DNA from 2 places in the Aliamphritea hakodatensis genome. Region 1 is predicted to be linked to the other one. Evidence: riboswitches for the same ligand, from Rfam matches in the RefSeq annotation. Region 1 holds a riboswitch; the other holds the start of a gene.

The links. Region 1 has a riboswitch for thiamine pyrophosphate ahead of thiC (phosphomethylpyrimidine synthase ThiC). Riboswitches for the same ligand answer to the same signal wherever they lie in the genome.
Region 2: linked by a shared signal. The riboswitch ahead of thiD (bifunctional hydroxymethylpyrimidine kinase/phosphomethylpyrimidine kinase) and the one ahead of thiC (phosphomethylpyrimidine synthase ThiC) in region 1 are both predicted to bind thiamine pyrophosphate.

What each region holds. Positions count from the first base shown of each region.
Region 1 is NZ_AP025281.1:1,359,918-1,368,537, reverse strand. It holds gene thiC (phosphomethylpyrimidine synthase ThiC) at 1-1,218, opposite strand, end outside; TPP riboswitch at 1,546-1,652, opposite strand; gene PCI15_RS06225 (Lrp/AsnC family transcriptional regulator) at 2,250-2,714, opposite strand; gene PCI15_RS06220 (hypothetical protein) at 2,883-3,899, shown strand; gene rarD (EamA family transporter RarD) at 3,889-4,785, shown strand; gene PCI15_RS06210 (phosphoadenylyl-sulfate reductase) at 4,888-5,646, opposite strand; gene PCI15_RS06205 (sulfite exporter TauE/SafE family protein) at 5,699-6,493, opposite strand; gene cysD (sulfate adenylyltransferase subunit CysD) at 6,839-7,756, shown strand; gene cysN (sulfate adenylyltransferase subunit CysN) at 7,859-8,620, shown strand, end outside.
Region 2 is NZ_AP025281.1:2,887,943-2,896,562, reverse strand. It holds gene PCI15_RS13380 (helix-turn-helix domain-containing protein) at 1-256, opposite strand, end outside; gene PCI15_RS13375 (nickel/cobalt transporter) at 453-1,520, opposite strand; gene PCI15_RS13370 (DUF1007 family protein) at 1,538-2,206, opposite strand; gene tenA (thiaminase II) at 2,730-3,395, opposite strand; gene PCI15_RS13360 (ABC transporter substrate-binding protein) at 3,424-4,353, opposite strand; gene PCI15_RS13355 (ABC transporter permease) at 4,377-5,126, opposite strand; gene PCI15_RS13350 (ABC transporter ATP-binding protein) at 5,197-5,967, opposite strand; gene thiD (bifunctional hydroxymethylpyrimidine kinase/phosphomethylpyrimidine kinase) at 5,976-6,797, opposite strand; TPP riboswitch at 6,857-6,958, opposite strand; cobalamin riboswitch at 7,165-7,367, shown strand; gene PCI15_RS13340 (ABC transporter ATP-binding protein) at 7,509-8,378, shown strand; gene PCI15_RS13335 (ABC transporter substrate-binding protein) at 8,323-8,620, shown strand, end outside.

The DNA.
Region 1 (8,620 bases):
TTCCAGTTCAGCAAACTGTGCTTCATCATTGGCATCGTATACAGAGCCCGGACGTAAACCGTCACCCAGTGAGAACGACACATCATATGCTTTACAGATTTCGCAGATTTCTTCGAAATGTGTATACAGGAAGTTTTCTTCGTGATGCGCCAGACACCACTTAGCCATGATCGAACCACCGCGGGAAACAATACCGGTCATTCGCTTAGCCGTCATCGGAACATAACGCAGCAGCACACCGGCATGAATTGTAAAGTAATCCACACCCTGCTCTGCCTGCTCGATCAGCGTATCGCGGAACACTTCCCAGTTCAGGTCTTCTGCAACACCCTTAACTTTTTCCAGTGCCTGGTAAATAGGTACAGTACCGATTGGCACCGGCGAGTTACGCAAAATCCATTCACGGGTTTCGTGGATATTCTTACCGGTAGACAGATCCATGATGGTATCTGAACCCCAGCGGATCCCCCAGGTCATCTTCTCAACTTCTTCTTCAATCGAAGACGTCAGCGCAGAGTTACCGATGTTACCGTTGATTTTAACCAGGAAGTTACGGCCAATAATCATTGGCTCAATTTCCGGATGGTTAATGTTTGCCGGAATAATTGCGCGGCCTTCGGCAACTTCTTTACGGACGAATTCCGGGGTAATTTCTTCCGGCAACTGAGCCCCGAAGCTATGACCCGGATGCTGCTGATCAACCATGGAACCTTCAGCTTTGGCTTTCGCCAGCTTCATGTTTTCACGGATAGCAATGTATTCCATTTCCGGCGTAATGATGCCCTTACGTGCATAGTGCAACTGGGTAACATTCATACCCTCTTTTGCACGCAGTGGCTTGCGGGTCAGCTCAAAACGCAGATGATCAAGACGCAGATCCTGCTCGCGAACACGGCCATACTCGGAGGTCATACCGGCCAGTTGTTCTGTATCTTCACGTTCGGCAATCCAGCCAGCACGAACCGGCTTCAGACCTTTACGGACATCAATTTCAGCTTCCGGATCGGTGTACAGGCCGGACGTATCATAAACATATAAGGGCTCATTGATTTCGCCACCCATATCGGTTGGCGTCTGATCCAGCGAAATCTCCCGCATCGGAACGCGAATATCACTGCGGGAACCTTCCACATACACTTTGCGGGATTTCGGAAACGGTTGCACGGAAGCTTCATCAACCTGAGCGCTGCGACTCAAAGCAATATTGGTATCAGTCATAGTATTACCTTTAGTTATTCTCGTTATTCTCTGCGGGACTACCGGTCTGGCCTTCATAGAAAAAGCCATAACGAATCAAAGTTATCCATCAACCCATAAAGGCAATACACTCATATTGGCAGCGTACAGGCCGTTACAGACGAGGGCTCATTTCCAGGCCATATAACACTGAAAACGGTAAACACCGCGCAGAAACTAAACTGAAAACCGGGCTGGCTTTACTGCTGAGCAAGTGAATCGACACCTGAAGCCCAGCATAAGAGTGGTTCAGAGAACAGTTAGCTACCCCGAGCTAAACCGCAAGAACCCTGTAGAAAGGAAATATAATGACGGTTTATCTCGATTTCCTACGCCGGTATTAGCCGGATCAGGTTCGCGGGTCACTGTTTATCGAACAGCTCTCAGCCCCATTCAGGGCACCCCGACCAAGATATTGCGACCTAGTGTAGGATGACATGTTTACGCTGTCCACCCGACAGGCCTGCCTGAATGGCACTAACTCTCGTCAGAAAGTCTAGTGCTCAGGAAACAAAGCTAGCCACTACATCTAAAGTCTAATAAGCCTCAGGCGAAAAATAGGACTTTTTCTTATATTTATAAAAAATATAACGTGGATAATGTGCTTCAGGATCATCAAACTTCAGGGACAGAATAAAGGAAGGCCACGCTCGCGGACCGGGTCATGGATGGTAGCAGGATGCAAATTAACCGCACGGAAAACGGATGCCAACGCGAAGAGGGTGCTTAGGGGGAACTGAGTACTCTCTTTTTTTTTCTGCCCCCACCTCTCAGTTTTATCTCTGTACTAAATCCTGAAAATAAGAATTATTCCTATATTAATCAGAATCTGATTCCGCATAATGAATGCCATGGAGCAAGACGCTTCATGGATCGAAGAAAGGATGGCTGGAACGCGGAAAGGGAATCATGGAAGAAGGCAGGACGCCGACACCTCCGCAAGGAACAAGGAAAGCCAGGCTGAAGAGAGTACTCAAGGGGAACTGAGTACTCTCTTTTTTTTGACCGCAAACCTACACTTCAACCCGGGTTGTAAACTTATCCCGCCGCATTGAAATCAGTGTACGGAACTTACGCAAATACGGATCGTTCGAAAGATCACGGCGCACAAACACCTCATACGCCTCCATATCAGGCACCATGACCACCAGCAGAAAATCGACCTCCCCTGTCACCTGATAACACTGAGTAACCTCATTAGCCTGCTGCATCTTACGCATAAATGCATCCGCCAGATCTGCCTGATCACGGATCATTTCAACTTCGACAATGATATTCAGCATCTTGCCGAATATTCTGGCATCAAGAATGGCCACATCCGCCTCGATGACACCAGACTCCCGCAAACGCTTTACCCGCTTCAGACACGCCGGGGGCGACAAACTCACTTCTTCCGCCAGCTGCAAATTACTGATGCGGTTATTACACTGCAAAATATTGAGTATCTGCCGGTCGGTACGATCCAACTGAAGTTTCATAAAATTCTCTGTATATGTTTTTTTATTATCCGAATATATCAATTTGAGAAATTTAATTAACCTACTAACCACAAATACAAAATATGAAAAGCCCCCACTGAATTACACTATATGCCTTCCCGGCACCGATCAGCCGACAATCACAACCATGCAGTAACAGGCTCAACCATGCATAAAATATGGCACTCCTTTTGGAAACATACCCTGCCAGACCTGACGAAAGAAATTTTTGATGTCTTCTTTCTGCTGTTTAAGCTCACGCTTCCGGTCATCATTATTGTCAAAATACTTGAAGAAATGGGTGCCATTCCTTATATCAGCGCCCTGCTGGAGCCACTGATGCTGCTGGTCGGCTTACCGGAAAACATGGGCATTGTCTGGACAACCACCATGATCACCAATGTTTACGGCGGTATGATCATTTTCTTTCAGATGGCGGATGATCAGGTTTTGACCGTCGCTCAGGTGACAGTGCTCGGCAGCATGATGTTGATTGCACACAGCTTGCCCATTGAGGTACGGATTGTTCAGCAGGCCGGCGTACGTCTGGCCATTGCACTGGGATTACGCATCATCTGTGCGCTGATACTGGGTATCATCCTCCATCATATATACAGCTGGGGAAACTGGTTACAGCAACCGGTCGAATTACTCTGGCAACCACCGGCGCAAACCGATAACAGCCTGCTAACCTGGACCGTTTCCCAGATAAAAAGCTTTGCAATGATTTTGGTGATTATTGCTGTACTGCTGAGCCTGCTGCGATTATTGCGCTGGCTGCATATAGAACGCCTGATGATCTGGCTGCTGAAACCGGTACTGAAAATTCTCGGTATCAGCCCCAAGGCAACCTCTCTGACCATCATAGGTATTACACTGGGCTTATCCTTTGGGGGCGGCCTGCTGATCAGAGAAGCGCGCAGCGGCAACATTGAACCACAGGACTGTTTCGCCGCGCTGTGTCTGCTTGGATTGTGTCACAGTATTATTGAAGATACCCTGCTCATCATGACGCTGGGCGCAGACCATTCCGGTATTCTCTGGGCCCGGCTGGCATTCAGCCTGATTTTTATCGCCATCATGACGCGCTTACTCAAGGCCTGCAGCGATACATTCAAACAACGCTACTTAATGCACAACGTGGTTGTCCCGACCACGACACAGGGAGATTCCGGTGCACGCTGAACAGGAACAGAAAAAAGGCATTTATTTTGCCCTCGCCGCCTATGGTATGTGGGGCATCTTTCCAATTTACTTTCATGCCATCGCCAGCGTATCTGCGATGGAGATCCTTGCACACCGTATCGCCTGGTCACTGGCCTTTCTGGCAGCAATACTGCTTATCAGCAAACGGAGTAAAGACATCCTCGAGTTGCTGAAAAAGCCCAAACTGCTGCTCAGTCTGACACTGACAGCAGTCATCGTTTCTGCCAACTGGCTGATATTCATCTGGGCTGTTGCACAGGAACAAATACTGGAAGCCGCACTGGGATACTACATTAACCCGCTGGTCAGTGTTTTTCTTGGCATGATTTTTCTCGGTGAACGCCTGCGCAGAGGTCAGTGGCTGGCGATTCTGCTGGCACTGGCTGCCGTTAGCTATCAGCTGATTCTGTTAGGCAAACTTCCCTGGATAGCGCTGAGCCTGGCATTCAGTTTTGGCTTCTACGGGCTGCTCAGAAAAACCATTCCGGTAGACTCTATTCTTGGCCTGTTTACCGAAACCCTGCTGCTCTTCCCTTTTGCCATCGGATATATGATCTGGCTGGCCAGCTATAACGAACTGGTATTACTCAACGCCAGTGCAGGGTTAAGTCTCTTATTGCTGGCAGCAGGTATCGTGACCAGTCTGCCACTGCTTTGCTTTACTTCTGCTACTCAGCGACTCAGCCTGCTATACATTGGTCTGATGCAGTACATCGCACCGAGTATTTCATTTCTGATTGCCATATTTTACTTCGGCGAAACGCTGGACTCTGACCGCCTGATCACGTTCGTCATGATCTGGCTGGCCCTCGTGATCTTCACCGCCGAAGGATTAATCCGGCGCAGACGCGCTCAGACAACATAGCGCGTAGCCTTGACCATTGGTCATTATAAAAAGCCAGCTGAAGTATGAAAATGCTGACCCGGCCCTGTCGCTGAAACGCACAGGGCGGGTAGCTGAACCGGGTCAGTCCGGCAGAAAGTCTGCAACACCTGTCGATGTTTCCGCTGCTGGCTGATCAGGTGTCCCCGGGTGCAAACCGCATTCACGGGTCTCCGGGTTTTCCCACCACCAGCGGCCGGCACGGATGTCTTCCCCCTGACTCACAGCACGGGTACAGGGTGCGCAACCGATACTTGGGAAGTTCTGATCATGTAACTGGTTATAAGGCACGTCAAAAGCACGGATATATGCCCATACTTCGGCATCAGTCCAGTCGGCCAGCGGATTATACTTATCCATGCCGTTACCGGCGTCATATTCTTTAAAACCCACTTCTTCACGGGTAACTGACTGTTCGCGGCGTAATCCGGTAATCCATGCGGAATTACCTGCCAGCGCCCGCTTTAACGGTTCCAGTTTACGCACAGCACAGCAGGACTTTCGCAATGACTGGCTGCGATAAAATGCATTCACACCATGGCTGGCAACATAGGTTTCGACCTGTTCCGCCACCGGATAGTAAACCTTTACCGGTAATTCCGGATAACGCTGCTGCACCGCTTCGAGCAGCGTCAGGGTTTCTTCCGGCAAACGCCCGGTATCCAGCACAAAGCTGGTAATCCCGGTTTTGGCACGCTGCAGCAGGTCGGTTATGACCACATCTTCTGCCCCCAGACTGTTGGCAAATACCACGCCGGAAGCGTGTTCAGCTGCAGCCCGCTGTAAAACACTCAGGCTGTGCTCTACTTTAGCCGCCAACTGCGGGGAAATTAAATCACTCACGTTTTCTCACCATTGCTCTTATCACATGTTCAACGACATGCTTTATCAATTTTCACACCAGCATAAAACGTACGCCGATGCCAAACAGCAATACCGCAATCACCGGTTGCAATACTGCGGAAGACAGATACTTAGCTAACTGACTCCCCAAAATCACCCCGGGAACAGAGCCCAGCAGCAAATACCCCAGTAACACAAAATCCAGATTACCCAGGCTGTAATGCCCACTGCCGGCAACGGCTGTCAGAACCACAGCATGGGCCAGATCCGTACCGACTACCTTGCGCATGCTCATGCGGGGGAACAGCAGGATCAGTAATGCCGTCCCTAACGCACCGGCCCCGACAGATGACAAGGTGACCAGCCCTCCCAGCAAAAAGCCTGAGACAATCAGAATCAGATCTTTCGGACCAAAGCCAACCGCCGGCTCTGAGGTATTTTCAACGTCCGCCTGCCGGCTTGCCTGCCAGCGCTGAATTCTTCCCCGCAGGCATAGCACCACAGAGGTCAGTACCAGGCTGATCCCTAAAATCAGATTGACCAGCGCCACCTGACTTTGCAAATTTTCAGCGGTGCTCAGATAGTGCAATGCAAACAGACTGCCCGGCACACTGCCGCAGAGCATCAGAATTACTACCCGCCAGGCCACCAGCCGCTGTCTTGCATAAGCAACACTTCCGGCAAACTTGGTAATCGCGGCATAGGCCAGATCCGTACTGACGGCGGTAACAACCGGTACCCCAAACCCCAGTATAAGCATGGGCGTCATCAGCGCACCGCCACCAATCCCGGTAAACCCCACCAGCACTCCAACAATGGCGCCAGCGATCACATAGCCAATTTCCATTCACCGCTCACTTGTGTGTCTCTTTCAGCAACATTTTCACAATACCCGGTATCAACACTATCAAAACCGACTATTGAAAAATTAATACCTCATATTACTCACAAACCCCTTATTCCATGAAATAATATTTAAATTAACTTCAATAACCAAAACGAATAAGTTGATGGTACCAGTGATTGAGGCCCTATATTCCAAAAAGAAATAAAAAATAATTATTTATTCTTTTATGTTTGATAAATTTTATTGAAATAATAATTACAACAACGAGTCAACCGGTGAAAACAAACCACCTGGCACTCTTTAGTCTAAGACACATTCCTTTGAACATTGATTGAGCACACAGCGATGAGCCTAGTATCACCCCACAAGCTGACCCACCTGCGCCAGCTTGAAGCCGAAAGTATCCATATCATCCGTGAAGTCATTGCCGAGTTTGAAAATCCGGTCATGCTTTACTCGGTCGGTAAAGATTCGGCGGTCATGCTGCACTTAGCGCGTAAAGCTTTCTATCCGGGTAAGCCACCGTTTCCATTACTGCACGTGGATACCACCTGGAAGTTCAGAGAGATGATCGAGTTCCGTGACAAAATGGCTGCCGAAGCCGGTATGGATCTGCTGGTACATATCAACCAGGAAGGTGTTGATATGGATATCAGCCCGTTTAAACACGGTTCTGCCAAACATACAGACATCATGAAAACTCAGGGCCTGAAACAGGCACTGGATAAGTACCAGTTTGACGCAGCGTTCGGCGGCGCCCGTCGTGACGAAGAGAAATCCCGGGCAAAAGAGCGGGTCTTCTCCTTCCGGGACAAACACCATCGCTGGAACCCGAAAGACCAGCGTCCGGAGCTGTGGAATACCTTTAACACCCGTATCGACAAGGGCGAGAGTATTCGTGTCTTTCCGCTATCCAACTGGACGGAACTGGACATCTGGCAGTACATCTATCTGGAAAGCATTCCAATCGTGCCCCTGTATTACGCAGCCGAACGCCCGGTGGTTAACCGTGACGGCGTAGACATTATGGTTGATGACGACCGTATGCCCCTGAACCCTGGCGAAGTGCCTGAAAACAAGATGGTGCGCTTCCGTACACTGGGTTGCTACCCACTGACCGGCGCCGTGGAATCTCAGGCAACAACCCTGCCGGACATTATTCAGGAAATGTTGCTCAGTACGACCTCAGAGCGTCAGGGCCGGGTGATCGATCACGACAGTGCCGGCTCCATGGAACAAAAGAAAATTGCCGGATATTTCTGACGGCGGGCGACGCCGGTGTCATCTCTGATACCGGCCATACACTTTTTATATTTTTAACCATTTGCGTAACAGACGCGCAGATGGAATATCAGGATTAGCACCATGAGCCATCAATCTGAACTGATCGCTGAAGATATCAATGCGTATCTGACCCAACATGAAAACAAAGAACTGCTGCGGTTTCTGACCTGCGGCAGCGTAGACGACGGTAAATCCACCCTGATCGGCCGCCTGCTGCACGATACAAAAATGCTCTATGAAGACCAGTTGGCAGCCCTGCACGCCGATAACGCCAAACAGGGTAATGCCGGTGAAGCACTTGACCTTGCCCTGCTGGTTGACGGCCTGCAGGCAGAGCGGGAACAGGGCATCACCATTGATGTTGCTTACCGTTACTTCTCTACCGATAAGCGTAAGTTCATCATTGCCGACACCCCCGGCCACGAGCAATACACCCGTAACATGGCGACAGGCGCATCTACCTGCGATCTGGCCATTATCCTGATCGACGCCCGTTACGGTGTTCAGGTACAAACCAAGCGTCACAGCTTCATTGCTTCTCTGCTGGGCATCAAACACACCGTGGTGGCGATCAACAAAATGGATCTGGTGGATTTCAGTCAGGAACGCTTTGAAGAGATCAAACAGGACTACCTGAATTTCTCCGCCAACCTGAACCTGCAGGACATCCGCTTTGTGCCGATGTCGGCACTGAATGGCGATAACGTGGTCACTGCCAGCGAACAAACCCCGTGGTACAGTGACGGTTCACTGATGGAAATTCTGGAAAATATTGAACTTGAAGAAGACAACAACCAGCAGGATCTGCGCTTCCCGGTGCAGTATGTAAACCGGCCAAATCTT
Region 2 (8,620 bases), 1.5 Mb from region 1:
TGGCTTTAGAAATGCGTAAATCTCTCAGGTAGACTCTGGGGGTTAAGCCATACATTTGCTGAAAGATTCTGACAAAGTGAAACCGGGACATACACGCCGCTTTAGCCAGATCGTCCAGTTCCAGCCGCGCTGAATAGTGCGTATCCATGAGTTCCCGGGACTGCCGGACCTGTTCATATTTTTCCGGTGGCAATACCTCTTCGCGGTAGATGCGTTCCAGTTCAGCTTGGAAAAATGATTTGGGTGCGTTCGGCATTCGGCTACTTACAGTCAGAGTGCAGGTTCTGTCTGACTTTAGCACAGTTTAGTGATGGCCCGAGCTGAAGAACCCTTTGCCGAAAGCCTGTGTGTGCAGAGTGGCATTGGGGTGTGATCTGCCCCGGGAGCTCATTCTGAGAAGGGGAAAGGTGTGCCGGGTAACTGATCTGTTCAGTTACCCGGCCATATGAGTATTACAGTAAAGGGTGGTTGCTGATCAGGGCAGAGGTGGCAATGAACAGGCTATAGCCAAAGAAGATCAGAAAGATTCCTCCGGCAAGGCGCAGATAGTTGGAAAGAAAATGATAGGCTCTGGTACTGATGCCGTCCGGTCCGGAAATGAGACGTTCCAGCCGGGTACGGGCGTACACGGTCGCAATCGCCATTAAACTGACAGACAGTCCGGTTCCTAAGCCCATCATCACAGTGGCAAATACTCCATAGGAATAAACATCCACGAGGTGTGCGTAGATCAGCACAATGATTGCACCGGAGCAGGGCCGGAATCCCATGGAAAGAATCACGGTGAGTGTCTGTAAAACTGACTGATTCTTTACCGGGGCGTGGGCATGGGAGCAGCCGCAACCGGAGCTATGGGAATGATCATGTGAATGGTTGTGTGTATCGCTGTGGGAATGATCATGTGAATGGCTGTGTGAGTGATCGTGAGAATGATTATGATGCTGGTGATTATGATAGTTTGCGGATTTAAGCCGCTTAAACAGATTAGCAATGCGATCCGTTTTCAGAAGCACACGCACAGCTTTGAAAGTTAAAACCAGCCCCAGCAGCATGACCAGAATATAGCTGACAATGGCTACATTGGTTCCGTAGTTCTGCACGTCGGCTAATTGAAACGCCAGATATCTGGCCAGCAGGCTCACCAGCGTAATGGCAACAACGGATTGCATAATTGCGGACAGCATGGCGACAATCACACCATGGCGAATGCTCTCTTTGCCGGTGCCCAGATAGGTGATAATTACCGCTTTGCCGTGACCGGGTCCTACCGCATGAAAGACACCGTACAGGAAGCTGATTGCAATAAGGGCGCCACCAAATTTTGCAGGATTCTCTGTTACCTGGCTAATATGATTCGCCATGGTTTTATGCAGCTGTAGCTGCACCTCAACAATTAAGCCCATCAGGGAAGCCCAATTAAAATACAGGGCAGAAACCAGGGTAACCGTTAACAGGCAGGTTAACAGGTTGATGATGATCTTCTGGCGATTATGCTGAAATGCTGGGCTGATGGCTTTCATATATAGACTTCTGCTGTTTAATGTTTCTGATTGCAACTGATACGTATGGTTTCGGCAAAATATTTACCTAAGCCGTTGGTTTCACGCTGGCTCCGGTCCAGGCTCATTGCGTAGTCAATAATGTCTTCAGTCGGGGCGGGTTGTTCGAGTGTGCTGGAGCAATCTATGTCGCTGTTAGCGGTTACTGAGATATTGCTGTTTTCGGTGTGCATCATGGCGATATAGTAGGTGGGATCGAAAATCTGCCATTCAATTGTTTTATTATCGAGGGGGATTTCGGGCGCGATATCAAACAGAATTTCCATTTCAAGAAATTGTCCGGTGCCTTCATCCTGAGAATATAGCCGGTAGCTGGCCGGAGCGGGCAGTGGGACGGATGTATTATTGATATTCAGCAGCGAAAAATAATTATAATCTGCCAGGTCTGTAATCATTTTACGGGCAATTATATTCAAACCTTTTTCTTCATTTTTATGCTCATTTAATACGTCAGCTAAGGTGATCATTGAGTAGTAAATGTCGAACTTCCACGTCTGCTTAATTTGCGTCAGCCTGTTCTGGCTATTAATTGTGAAGCCGGATTTCAGGTCGATCCAGTTATGCGGGTGGGCAGATGTCAGGGATGCGTAGCAGGCAAGCAGGACTGATAAAACCAAAGACATGAAAATCCGGAACTGTAATGTCATGTTGCAGGCTGCCTGTTTGGATGGTCGGGAGTGCTCATATTCATTCTGAATACATGCCGGTGAGATGCTAAGCCCATCTCTGGCTGTCAGTGTTAATTCGCATAAATGTTATAATATAACATTTATATAATCCAGCTTTCCTCTGCGGCTGGTGTTACCTGAGTGTTGCGCAGGGAAGGTCGCCCTAAGGCGCCTTGCTCTCTGTGGGCGTTCTATTGATAAACATCAGCATGGCAGAAGGCAACGGAATAGAGTTTTGGGATAAAAATAAGATTGTTGCCGGATATCAGCAGGGTAATAAATGCTGTCAGGGGACGTGTCGGATTTGGTAAACAGTATTGGACGTTTATAAGAGAAAAGACGGCAGTAGGCTAACTGTGTGGAACAGACTGAGATGAGCCGGTGTAAAAAAGCCTTAGCAGCTTTGGTCTGCTAAGGCTTCTTCATTCAGGAATATCCGGCGTACAGTTGCCTTAAGCTATATGTAGCATCAGGATGCCCGCCGGATAATGCAGGTACTGACTTATTGTGTCAGATCCAGCCCCTGCTGCCAGAAGGCAATTTCCATGCGGGTAGCCGTGGTGAAATGCTTCTGCAGCTGTTTGCCGCGGCGGGAGTCCGCCGGGATTTCTGCAATCAGTTCATCGAAGAATGCTGTGGTTGCATAGGCTGCTTCCTGATATTCCTCACCGGCATACATGTCGATCCAGTTGGCATATGGATTGCCTTCAATGACGCTGTTGCCGGTTTCAGTCAGATACTGACCCACGTGGGCGTAACCCAGTGCACAGGGCACCAGTGCCGCGTACAGATCGGCCAGGTCACCCTGCAGGCCTGCATCGATCAGATAGCGGGTGTAGGCCACGGTGGCAACAGCCTCAGGCAGTTCCAGAATATCATTTTCCTGCAGACCCCAGGACTTGCAGTAGTCTATATGCAGGCTGATTTCGTGCTCCACCAGTGCAGAGAGAGACGGCAGGCTGGCACGCATCTGATGCGGGCTGTCGCTCTTGAATACCGCCAGCGCGTGGGCACGGGCGTAGTGAATCAGGTAGAGGTAATCCTGCTGCAGATAGTGGCGGAAGCTTTCATTGGCCAGTGTGCCCTGGCCAAGCTGCTGCACAAAGGGGTGTTTGATGTACAGGTCCCAGTCTTGCTGGCAGCCTTTAATCAGATCCTGATGGTTCATAGTCTGTGTTCCTGTGCTGTGTCCGGCGTTACTGAACGATGTAGTCAGTGGCTTTCGGCAGTGTTTTAATCACGCCGTTGTCGAACAGGAATTGGGCATAGTTGTCATAACGGCCCAGATCAGCTGCCTGCGGGCGCAGGGCGAAACGGATCAGGGTGTCTTTCCAGGCCAGACGGTTCAGTTCGGTATCCAGCTTGTTACCGTCGCCGTAAGACTTAAACAGTTCCCAGGCTTCATCCGGGTGATTAACGGTGAACTGTGTTGCCAGTTCCAGCGCCCGGTTAAACTTCTTCAGCATGTCTTTATCGATTTTGTTGCTGTTAGCAACCACAACCAGCTCGTCGTATGGCGGAATGCCTTCTTCTTCAACGAAGAATGCCTTGCCTTCAAAACCTTCCATGCTCAGCTGATGCATTTCAAAGTTACGGTAGCCGCCGTAGATGGCATCTACCTTGCCGGTTGCCAGTGACGCAGACAGGGACCAGCCTACGTTGATCAGTTCCACGTTGTCGATGCTGGCGCCGTTTTTCTTCATCATGGTGCCGATGGTAGCATCGACCAGTCCGCCGTCGAAGGCATAACCGATTTTCTTACCTTCCAGATCCGCCAGAGAAGTGTAGCCCTTATCTTTCAGAACCATCACGGTATTCAGCGGGGTGGCGATCAGGGTTGAAACCCGGCTCAGGGGCAGGTCTTCAACCACATCACGGATCAGCTGCGGCTGATAGGTAACCGCCAGATCAAATTTGCCGGCCGCAACCAGCTTAGGCGGGGTGCTTGGATCAGCAGGTTCGGTAATTTCAATGTCCAGACCCTGGGCTTTAAACAGGCCCTGTTGCTTGGCAACGATAATCGGGCCGTGGTCCGGGTTTACAAACCAGTCCAGCATCAGGGTGACTTTTTCAGCCAGTGCCTGCTGGCTGAACATGATCAGAGCAAAAGCGAGTATTTTTTTCATGACAGTTTCCGTTGTTTCATTTTTCAGGTGTTGTTTGACTTTTCCCGGTACCAGGGAATGGCTTTTTTAAGTAACTGGTCAGTGCTGTAGTACAGCAGGATAGAGAACAGGGCGAGGATAAACAGGGCCGCGAACATGTCGGCAATCTGCATCCGGGCGTTAGCCTGCAGCATCAGGTAACCCAGGCCGCCAGCAGAACCGACCCATTCGCCAACGACGGCGCCAATGGGGGCAACCACGACGGCTACCCGAATACCGGATGCCAGCGTTGGCAGGGCTGCCGGCAGGCGGATATGCCACAGCTGACGCCAGCGGTTGGCGTGCATGGTGGTGGCCAGGTCAAGGTAGCCGGTAGGCGTATGGCGCAGACCGTCGAAGCAGGTGGTAGTGACCGGGAAAAAGATTATCAGCGCTGCCATTATTACTTTGGAGGCCATACCATATCCGAACCAGAGCATCAGAATCGGTGCGAGGGCAAATACCGGGATGGCCTGGCTGGCAATCAGCACCGGCAGTAACCAGCGACGTACCGGATTAAACAGCAGCATCTGCAGCGCTAACCCGATGCCCATGAATAGTCCGAGTAACAGTCCCAGCACAATTTCTGTGAGCGTGATCAGGCTGTGATCCCAAAGCAGTTCCGGATTACTGATCAGCTTGTCGAATACCAGCAACGGTGGTGGCAGTATAAAGGGTGGCATAGAGAAGACCGTTACAATGGCCTGCCACACGCCCAATATAACCAGGCTGGTGACGGTCAGGCGAAACAGTATCTGCCGCCGGCCTGTTCCGTTCTGTACATCCTGCTGAGCGGTGGGGCGGGTTGTAACCGGGGTGACGGGCTTATTCACTGGCGCTCTCCTCACTGAACTGTTCATCCGCGGCCTGAAGGGCAGCTAACAGACGGTGCTGGTAGTCGCCGAGTTCTGCATCCACAGGCCGGGGCACCGGGCTGTCCGGTGTGGCTGCGGCTTTTAACCGTCGCTGCTGAAACAGCCAGACATGCTGGCCCAGCCGCAGGGCTTCCTGCGGGTCATGGGTGATCAGTAATACGGTGCGGCCTTCCAGCGCTTTAAACGCCAGCGCCTGTAAGCGGTGGCGGGTAACAGCATCCAGTGCGCTGAAGGGTTCATCCATCAGTACGATGGGGGTGTCCTGCATTAAGGTACGGGCCAGTGCTACCCGCTGACGCATGCCACCGGATAATGCGTCGGGTAGCAGATGGCTGCTGTCAGCCAGACCCAGCTGGGCCAGCAGTTGGTCGGCGCGGGCATAGTCATCAGCAGAGGGTTTACCTTTGCTCAGGCGAGCCTGCAGGCAGACGTTGTCGCGCACTTTCAGCCAGGGCAGGAGCAGATCCTGCTGGGCCATATAGGCGATCTGACCTTCCAGGGGCTGGCCGTGCTGATCGGTAATTTCACCGCTGCTGTGATGTTGGGGTTCGATTAATCCGGCAAGCCGGCGTAGCAGGCTGGTTTTACCGCAGCCGCTGCTGCCCAGCAGGCAGGTCCATTCTCCGGCAGGCAGTTGCAGGTTCAGTTCACTGAATACCGGTTCAGGGGCATGCTGATATTGCAGGCTAAGCTGGCGGATATTGATTTCGGTGGCGTGCATGGTCTGGATTACCGGGCCTGACGGTAAAAGTGATGCACCGGGCCGGAACCTTCACCAATGCGCAGTTCATCAGCATGTTCAATGGCCGCCTGAATATAGTCTTTGGCCTGCTGAATGGCGTCGGCCATCGCGTAGCCCTGTGCCAGGAACGAGGCTATGCTGGCGGACAGCGTGCAGCCAGTGCCGTGGGTGTTTTGGGTATCGATACGCGGGCTGCTGTAAGTGCGCAGGCCTTGAGCGCCGAGCCAGAAATCGGTGCTGGTATCGGCTGCCTGATGGCCGCCCTTGATCAGGACCGACTTGCAGCCATAGCCGAGCAGTTGTTCGCAATGTGCCGCGGTATCTTCCGCGCTGGCGGTATTCAGTTCCGGGCGTGCTGCCAGTAATGCCTGAGCTTCCGGCAGGTTCGGGGTGATCACATCGGCCAGTGGGATGAGTTCGCTGATCAGGGTGTCGGTGGCATCTTTGGCCAGCAGAACGTCGCCACTGGTGGCAACCATCACCGGGTCAAGCACGACGTATTTTGGCTGATATTTGCGGATGGCTGCAGCCACCGTCCGGATGGTGTCAGCATCGCCCAGCATGCCGATCTTGACGGCATCTACCGCGATATCACTGAAAACGGATTCGAACTGTTGCTCAATGAACGCGCCCGTTACTGGCATAACACCACTGACGCCGCGGGTATTCTGGGCGGTCAGGGCGGTGATGACTGTGCAGGCGTAGCTGCCGGTGGCAGAAATGGCTTTGATGTCTGCCTGTATGCCAGCGCCACCACCGCTGTCGGATCCGGCTACGCTGAGAACGATAGGAGTGTGGGGCTGTGACATGGTGCTTTCCTGCATCTGAGTAGAGATAACGGAGTGAACCGGCAGGAAATGTAATGCTGTAAGCGATGTTTACAGATTTCCTACGCCAATTCACTGGATCAGGTTCTACGGGTTTAGCAGTTGCCATCTCAACCAGAATTCTGGTTCCCCGACTGTATTGGGCGATCATAGAGAGTTGGCTATACAAACACAAATGAAACTTATTGGTATCCAGACGTGTACGCCTAAAGCATGAGTGGCAGCGCGCAGCGCCGGGCTTTCAGGGTGTGTGGCGGGGATCGGGTCGACGGGGCTGTATGCTGGCGTTGAAAAATATTCTGGCAGCAAGGGTTGTGTTTCAGGATTTTCCAAAATACTATGCTGCCAACTAATTCTGTATGCGACAGGTGCAGCCGGCCATTTTTATGGACGGCTGATAATTGGGAAGCCGGTGAGATTCCGGCGCTGCCCCCGCAACGGTAACTACAGTTTGGTCATCAGCAAACCACTGAGCAGTATGCTTGGGAAGGGTTGATGACCGGCATATGCCAACTGTTAAGCCCGGAAACCAGCCTGCGTATCACCCTTATAAAATCGCGGTGGGCGGTTCTGGGCATAAAAGCTTTCTGAAGCTTTTTTTCCTGGGCGTGCTTGTCCGTGTGTGAACTTAGGCGACACATGGCAAAGACATTTCGAAAACACTCTCTGTTCTGCCGGGGCTTCCGGTAACCGATGGCCGTGGCTGATTTGCTGCAGGTTTCAGGGCTGACTGTATCTGGCGATAACCAGCGTTTGCTGCTGGATGACGTCAGTTTCAGTATGCGCCCGGGCGAAGTGGTGGGCGTACTGGGGCCGAACGGTGCCGGTAAAACCACACTGCTGCGCTGCCTGTTTGGTGCTCTGCGCCAGTTCAGCGGATCAGTTCACATCAATGGCCGGGACATCAGTACCCTGACTGACCGGCAACGGGCTTTGCAGGTGGCTGCGGTTACGCAGGAAATGCCTGCTGACTTTCAGCTCAGCGTCCGTTCAGTGATTGCCACCGGCCGTACGCCGCATCAGCACTGGTTTACCGGCAATGATCCGGACGCGGAAAAGGTGATTGATGAGGCGATCAGGCAGTTTCATCTGCGACGCTATCTGGACCGTGATATCAGTGAGCTTTCAGGTGGGGAGCGCAAACGCGTGATGATCTGCCGGGCCCTGGTACAGCAGCCAGAGTTGCTGGTGCTGGATGAGCCCTGTAACCATCTGGACATTGAACATCAGCTCAGCCTGATGCAGTTACTGCGTAAACTGCCAGTCAGCAGCCTGGTGTCTCTGCATGATTTCCCACTGGCGGCCCGCTACTGCGACCGTGTTCTGGTGATGCAGCAGGGACGTCTGGTAGGCGAGGGGACACCTGCTGATGTGCTGACCCCTGAGTTATTCGAAAACGTTTTTGCCGTGCGTGCCAATACCTACTCTAACCCTTGGGAGCAGTGGTCGTTTTATGCCACCTCGCTCCCCTTTTTTTCCTGTACAAAAAAGCAAAAGGACCAAGCACATGCGCACCCTCATCTTCAGCTCAGCGATGCTGTTCGCCAGTCTGGCGCCGCTTAGCCAGGCATCTGAGTTTCCTGTTACTGTTGATAGCTGTGGCCGTACCGTTACCTTTGATGCGGCCCCTCAGCGGGCGGTGATTCATGATCAGAACATGAGCCAGATGGCATTTGCACTGGGTATTCAGAAGCATATAGCCGGTCTGACCGGCATTACCGGCTGGTACAAAACCAGCCCTGAATTTGATAAAGACCGGGGTGACATTCCGGAGCTGGCGCCAAAAAATCCCACCACTGAGAATG